One region of the Streptomyces sp. NPDC050997 genome, then DNA from elsewhere that is predicted to be linked to it. Evidence: riboswitches for the same ligand, from Rfam matches in the RefSeq annotation. Region 1 holds a riboswitch; each other region holds the start of a gene.
What was found. Region 1 has a riboswitch for cobalamin ahead of AB0H86_RS25155 (prenyltransferase/squalene oxidase repeat-containing protein). Riboswitches for the same ligand answer to the same signal wherever they lie in the genome.
Positions count from the first base shown of each region.

Region 2: another riboswitch for cobalamin. It lies ahead of AB0H86_RS17290 (ribonucleoside-diphosphate reductase subunit alpha); the one in region 1 lies ahead of AB0H86_RS25155 (prenyltransferase/squalene oxidase repeat-containing protein).
Region 3: another riboswitch for cobalamin. It lies ahead of AB0H86_RS10935 (ABC transporter substrate-binding protein); the one in region 1 lies ahead of AB0H86_RS25155 (prenyltransferase/squalene oxidase repeat-containing protein).

Region 1 is NZ_JBFAGK010000011.1:164,947-167,200, forward strand. It holds gene AB0H86_RS25150 (MBL fold metallo-hydrolase) at 1-730, shown strand, start outside; cobalamin riboswitch at 821-940, shown strand; gene AB0H86_RS25155 (prenyltransferase/squalene oxidase repeat-containing protein) at 1,051-2,254, shown strand, end outside.
Region 2 is NZ_JBFAGK010000006.1:448,723-450,976, forward strand. It holds gene AB0H86_RS17290 (ribonucleoside-diphosphate reductase subunit alpha) at 1-982, opposite strand, end outside; cobalamin riboswitch at 1,106-1,252, opposite strand; gene AB0H86_RS17295 (GNAT family N-acetyltransferase) at 1,312-1,818, opposite strand; gene AB0H86_RS17300 (CHAP domain-containing protein) at 1,887-2,254, opposite strand, start outside.
Region 3 is NZ_JBFAGK010000004.1:209,718-211,971, reverse strand. It holds gene AB0H86_RS10935 (ABC transporter substrate-binding protein) at 1-943, opposite strand, end outside; cobalamin riboswitch at 981-1,163, opposite strand; gene AB0H86_RS10930 (methylmalonyl-CoA mutase subunit beta) at 1,322-2,254, shown strand, end outside.

The DNA of each region.
Region 1 (2,254 bases):
GGACGGCGCGATCGTACGGCGGACCCGATCGACCCGCCCCGAACGCTGGTTCACCTACATGACGACGAAGCTCGAAGCCGCCGGCGCCCCCGAGAACCACGTGGCGCCCCTGCGCACCGCACGCCACCGCCCGTTGCCCGGGCTGGCCCCCGCGCTGCCCGACCGGGAGATCGTCCCCGGCGAACTCCTCGACCTCCCGGGCCGCAGGCTGCGCGCGATCTGGACCCCGGGCCACACCCCGGGCCATGTCTGCCTGCACCTGGAGGAGGAGCATCCCGCCCGACTCCCGGGCCACGGCCGCCTGTTCTCCGGCGACCACCTGCTCCCCGAGATCACCCCGCACATCGGCCTGTACGAGGATCCCGACGACGCCACTGTCACCGACCCCCTCGGCGACTACCTCGACTCCCTGGAGCGCGTCGGCCGCCTCGCCCCCGCCGAGGTGCTCCCGGCCCACCAGCACGTCTTCACCGACGCGGCGTCCCGCGTACGGGAGTTGCTCACCCACCACGAGGACCGCCTCACCGGCCTGCTGACCCTCCTGGCCGAGCCCCTCACCCCCTGGCAGCTCGCCGAGCACATGGAGTGGAACCGCCCCTGGGAGCAGATCCCCTACGGCTCCAGGAACATCGCCGTCTCGGAGGCCGAGGCACATCTGCGCCGACTGGTGAAGCTGGGCCGGGCGGAGGCGGTCCCGGGGACCGAGCCGGTGACGTACGTGGCCGTGTGAGTACGTGCCCTGAGGTGCGACACCTCGCGTCCGTAGTGCTTCGTCACCCCCGGGCGGCCCCCGTAGGGCGTTTCCTACGGGCCGGTAGAGTAGCCAGGTCGTCATCACGCCCGTACGGGGGGAAGCCGGTGTAAATCCGGCGCTGGCCCGCAACCGTGAGCCGCCGTCGAAAGCGGCGAGCCGGATTGCCCCGTACGGACGTGACCGGCTCACGTGCACCGGCGACCGGCCGGTGTGCGGCACCGTCGAGGTATACGGAGCCGAGCCGCCGGGGTGTCCCGTGCTGTTTGACTCCCCTCAGGGAGAGGCACCCGCCGATCATGAACGTCCGCCGCAACGCCTCGGTTCTGGCCGCCGCCACCGCCGTGATCGGCGCCGTCACCGCGCCCGCCGTCGCAGCCGGCCCGTCCCCGTCCGCGAAACCCGCGCTCCCCTCCGGGCTCTACGGCAGCACCGACCCGACGTACGACGGCGTCTGGCGTCAGTCCCTCGCGCTGCTCGCCCAGCACACCGTGGGCGTGCGGCCCGCCGCTTCGGCGGTGGACTGGCTGACCGGGCAGCAGTGCGCGAACGGCGCCTTCGCGCCCTTCCGCGCGGACGTCTCCAAGGCGTGCGACGCCAAGGTCATGGTCGACACCAACAACACGGCCGCCGCTGTCCAGGCCCTCACCGCGCTCGGCGGCCACCAGGCCGCCACCGGCAAGGCCGTCGCCTGGCTGAAGTCGGCGCAGAACACGGACGGCGGCTGGGGCTACACACCCGGCGGCGCCAGCGACACGAACTCGACGTCCGTCGTCGTCGGCGCGCTGACCGCCGTAGGGGAGAAGCCCGCGCAGGTCAGGAAGGGCGGTCGGTCGCCGTACGACGCCCTGATGAAGCTGGCGTTGCCGTGCAAGGGCGCCGGTACCGGTGCCAGTGCCGGTGCCTTCGCCTTCCAGCCCGACAAGAAGGGCACGTTGGCGGCCAACGCGGACGCCACGGCGGCAGGTGTCGTGGGCGCGCTCGGAAAGGGACTGGTGGTCGAGCCCGCCGCGCGGGACGAGGCCGCCGCCTGCTCGGACTCCGGCTCGCTCGCCCCGCGGCAGGCCGCCGCCAACGGCGCCGCCTACCTCACCAAGGCGCTCGCGAAGGACGACCACCTCATGTCCGCCCTCCCCGGCGCCACCGACCAGCCCGACTTCGGCAACACCGCCGACGCCGTCGTCGCCCTCGCCGCGCAGGGCGGGGCCGGGCGGGCCGCCGGGCCCCTGAAGTGGCTGGAGCGGAACTCGTCGGCGTGGGCGAAGCAGAGCGGGCCGGCCGCCTACGCCCAACTGGTCTTCGCCGCGCACGCGACCGGCACGGATCCGCGTGACTTCGGCGGCACGGACCTGGTGAGGCAGCTCAACGCGACGGGGCCCGCCCCGCGGACGGCGACCGCGCGGTCCGGCGAGTCCGGCGAGAGCGCCGAGTCCGCCAAGGGCGACGACTCGGACAGCGGGAACATCTGGTGGATCGTCGGCGCGGGTCTCGCCGCCGGAGCGG
Region 2 (2,254 bases), on a different contig from region 1:
GGCGGGCGTCCTCGCCGGTGTTGTCGCGCAGCTCCAGGAACTCCTCGATGTCGGAGTGCCAGGTCTCCAGGTAGACCGCGGCGGCGCCCTTGCGCCGGCCGCCCTGGTTCACGGCGGCGACCGACGCGTCGAGGGTCTTCAGGAACGGGACGATGCCGTTGGAGTGCCCGTTCGTGCCGCGGATCAGCGAACCCCGGGAGCGGATGCGGGAGTACGCGATGCCGATGCCGCCCGCGTGCTTCGAGAGCCGGGCCACCTGGTGGTAGCGGTCGTAGATGGAGTCCAGCTCGTCCTTGGGGGAGTCGAGGAGGTAGCAGGACGACATCTGGGGGTGCCGGGTGCCGGAGTTGAAGAGGGTGGGGGAGGACGGGAGGTAGTCGAGGCGGCTCATGAGCCCGTAGAGCGCGGCGACCTCGTCGACGGAGCGGTGGGTGTCGTCCTCGGCGAGGCCGGACGCCACCCGCAGCATGAAGTGCTGGGGCGTCTCGATCACACGGCGGGTGATCGGGTGCCGCAGGAGGTAGCGGCTGTGCAGGGTGCGCAGCCCGAAGTAGCCGAAGCGGTCGTCCGCCTGAGTGTCGATCAGCGTGTCGAGGCGGTCGGCGTGGAGGCGTACGAACTCGGCCGTACGGTCGGCGATCAGGCCTTCCCGGTGTCCGACGGCGACCGAGCCGGTGAAGGACGTGACGCCCTGGGAGGCGGCCTCGGCGCGGATGCTGATCGTGAGCAGACGGGCGGCCAGCCGCGAGTAGACGGGGTCCTCGGAGATGAGACCGGCGGCCGCCTCGGTGGCCAGCTCGCGCAGCTCCGACTCGTCCGCCCGCGCGGACCGGCCACGCAGCGCGGCGGCGGCGACCCGGCCGGGTTCGGCGTCGGGGAGGTCGGCGGTCAGCTCGGCAAGGATCCGTAGCAACGCGGTTCCGGGGCCGTCGGATTCCACCGGAGCTGTCGCTGATACCGGATCGGCTGGCGCGATGGTCACGTGGGGGCTCTCCCTCGCTCGGCAGGGGGCCTCACAGCGGGCAGGGGGCAGCACACGAGCGCACACGGCGTCGCGTCCACCGGCCCATTCCACGAGGCCCGGACGTTTGGGCACCCGGGCCTGATGGCCGGGCGCACTGTCGGCAGGTCCTCGGACTGACTCTCATGCGGGCATTTGCACGCATGAGTACACCGTTGCGGGACAGTTCCGGATTTGCACCGGATTCCCCTGCGGCGACAGCGAGCACGAGCATACATCTTGTGCCGGGTGGCGACAGCACCCCCATATGTTGTGTCGCGCCCGACTTCTGAGCGTGGCAGAGTGTCAACTCACAGCGTCAACTCGTAAGCGAGCAGCGTGAGGTCGTCGAGGTCCGGGATCGGGTTCCAGTCGCGCTCGGGGAGCCGGACGAAGCCCAGACGTTCGTAGATGCGGTGGGCGGAGCCCATCGTGTGCTGGGTCGACAGGACGATCCGGACGCAGCCGTCCGTGGCCCTCGCCCGGTCGACGCAGGCCCGCACGAGCGCCTCGCCGGCTCCGCGTCCGCGCGCCTCCCGGGCGACCGCGAGCATCCGTATCTCGGCCTCTCCGGTGCGGGCGATGTCGGCCATGGGTCCGCCGGACGGTACGAAGGTGACGCCGCCGAGGAGTTGTTCGCCCTGGGTGGCCACCAGTACGTCCGCGGCGGCGGCGCGCTTGGCCACGTCCTTCAGTTCACCGAGGTACCAGTCGCTCTCGCCGAAGAGGAGGAGGTCGTCCAGGAGGTAGGCCCGGGCGGTGATCTCGCCGAGGGTGTCGTATTCGTCGGGGGCTGCTTGCCGGATCACGAGGTCCATGCCGGGAGTGTGCACCAGGGGTGCGGCCAAGGGCCGCCGGATTTCCTCCGGCGGCCCTTGGGTGCGGATCAACTGCGGGAGGCGAAGCCCCGTACCTTCAGCGTGCTGTTGTTGCGGCCCGGCAGCTTCGGTCCCTGGGCGCCCACCCAGCGGTACGTCTTCATCGTGATGCTGTCGGAGCCGCGGCCCGCGTTGCCCTCGATGGTGGTGACCGACCGGCCGTCACTGCCGCCGACCGCCACGACGACCGCGACATGGCCCCGGGGGGCACGGCTGTCGTGGTTGTGCCACACGATCACGTCCCCGCGCTGTGGCGGCTGCCCGGGACGGTAGGCGTGGAACCGGCCGCCCACGCCGGTCTCCCAGGCCCGGGACGACTTGTGATTGTCGGGAGCCGCAGCCGAGTTGGCCCACATCGCGTTCGCGAAGTACCCGC
Region 3 (2,254 bases), on a different contig from region 1:
TGAGCAGCACGTACCGCTTGTTCTTCACCGCGTCCATGCTCCTGGTCGCGGGATTGGACTCCAGGAAGGCGATCTTCTTCGCGGCGGTCTCGGCGGTCTGCGACTCGCGGGTGAGATCTCCGATCACCAGGACGTCGGGGTTGCGGTCCGCGACGGTCTCCCAGTTGATCTGCGGCCATTCCTCCTTCGTGTCGTCGAAGACGTTCCGCGCGCCGAGCGCTTCGGTGATGATGCCGGGGGCTCCGCAGCAGCCCGCCATATAGGGGGACTCCTGGTTCGCGAACCAGTACAGGACCGAGGTGTCGGAGGCGTCGATCCCGGAGGTGGCCTTCGCGACCCGGGTCCTCAGTGCCGCGACGAGCTTCTCGCCCCGCGCTTCGACGCCGAAGATCTTCGCCAGGTCTCGTATCTCGCCGTAGACCGAGTCCATGGTCAGCGGCTTGGTGCGGGCTCCGTCGCCGTCGCCGCTGTTGTCCTTGCCCTCGCAGTCGGCGGGAGAGAGGTAGGTCGGCACGCCCAGTTCCTCGAACTTCTCGCGCGGGGCCACGCCCCCTTCCCTCAGGGTGGAGGCGAAGGACGCGGCGACGAAGTCGGGTTCGGTGTCCAGCACCTTCTCGAAGGAGGGCTGGTTGTCGGAGAGCCGGGGCACCCGGGCGTCGGCCTTCGCGAGTCCCTTCATGACCGGGTCGGTCCAGGTGGCGGTGCCCGCCATCCGGTCGGCGAGGCCGAGGGAGAGCATGATCTCGGTGGTGCCCTGGTTCAGGGACACGGCTCGCTTCGGCGGCGACGGGATCGTGGTCCGCTGCCCGCAGTTGTCCAGGGTGAGGGCCGTCGAGGGGGTGGCCGAGTCGGGGGACCCGGTGGACGAGCCGCCGCAGGCCGTCAGGAGGAACGCCCCCAAGAGGAGCAGGGTGGAGCGGCGGACTCTACGGGTGACGGGCACAGAACATCCTCTGGCGTCGAGGGCCCGGTCGCGGGGCCCGTTCGTACGGGTCGCCAGCAGGTCTTCGGACTGGGGATCACCCGGCCGGAGCGCCTTCCCGGACCCTGGTCACATGTGACCGTCGTCCAGTGGCTCGCGTTGCCCCGCCCGTCACCCTCACCGCTGCGCGTCAGTTCCGGATTCGCACCGGATTCCCTTGACTGGCCTGGGCAAATTATCACGTCGTCACACGGGCCCGAGGGGCGGCGGAAGGCCGGGCGTCCGTCCGCCACGCGGGGACCGGGCCCGGCAGAGCAGCGCAGGTCACAGTGGCGGGGAGTGCAAGGTCACAGCGGTGTCCTCTGCCGCTCCTTTGTCGGTCTGTCCTAGCATCCGAGCATGACGGTCCTGCCTGACGACGGGCTCTCCCTGGCCGCCGAGTTCCCTGACGCGACGCACGAGCAGTGGCAACGCCTGGTGGCGGGCGTCCTGCGCAAGTCGGGCAAGGAAGTCTCGGGGGAGGCAGCGGAAGACGCCCTGTCCACCGTGTTGGAGGACGGGTTGCGCACCCGCCCCTTGTACACCGCGAGCGATGTGACGCCCGAGCCCGGCTTCCCTGGTTTTCCCGGGTTCCCCCCGTTCGTACGGGGCGGCCGGGCCGAGGGAAGCATCACCGGCGGCTGGGACGTCCGGCAACGGCACGCCGCGACCGGCGGCGACGCGGTGCTCGGGGATCTGGAGAACGGCGTCACCTCACTGTGGCTGATCGTCGGGGCGGGCGGCCTCCCGCTCGGCTCCCTCGGCCGCGTCCTCGACGGCGTCCACCTCGACCTCGCGCCCGTCGTCCTGGACGCGGGGAGCGATCTCGACTCCGCCGCACGGGAGTTGCTGGGCCTGTACGAGGAGCGGGGCGTCGCCAAGCACGCGGCGCGCGGCAACCTGGGCGCGGACCCGCTGGCCCACGAGGCCCGTACCGGCGATGCGTTCGACTTCGCGCCGGTCGCCGCTCTGGCGCGGCTGTGCGCCGACGAGTACCCGGGGCTGCGGGCACTGACCGTGGACGCCCTGCCGTACCACGAGGCCGGTGGCTCGGCCGCGCAGGAACTGGGCGCCTCCCTGGCGACCGGCGTCGCCTACCTCCGTGAGCTGACCGAGGCGGGTCTCTCCGTCGAACAGGCTTGTGCGCAGCTGGAGTTCCGGTACGCGGCCACCGCCGACCAGTTCCTCACCGTCGCGAAGCTGCGCGCGGCCCGCCGGCTGTGGGCGCGGGTCGCCGAGGTGTGCGGGGCGCCCGGCGCGGGGGCGCAGGTGCAGCACGCCGTGACGTCGCCG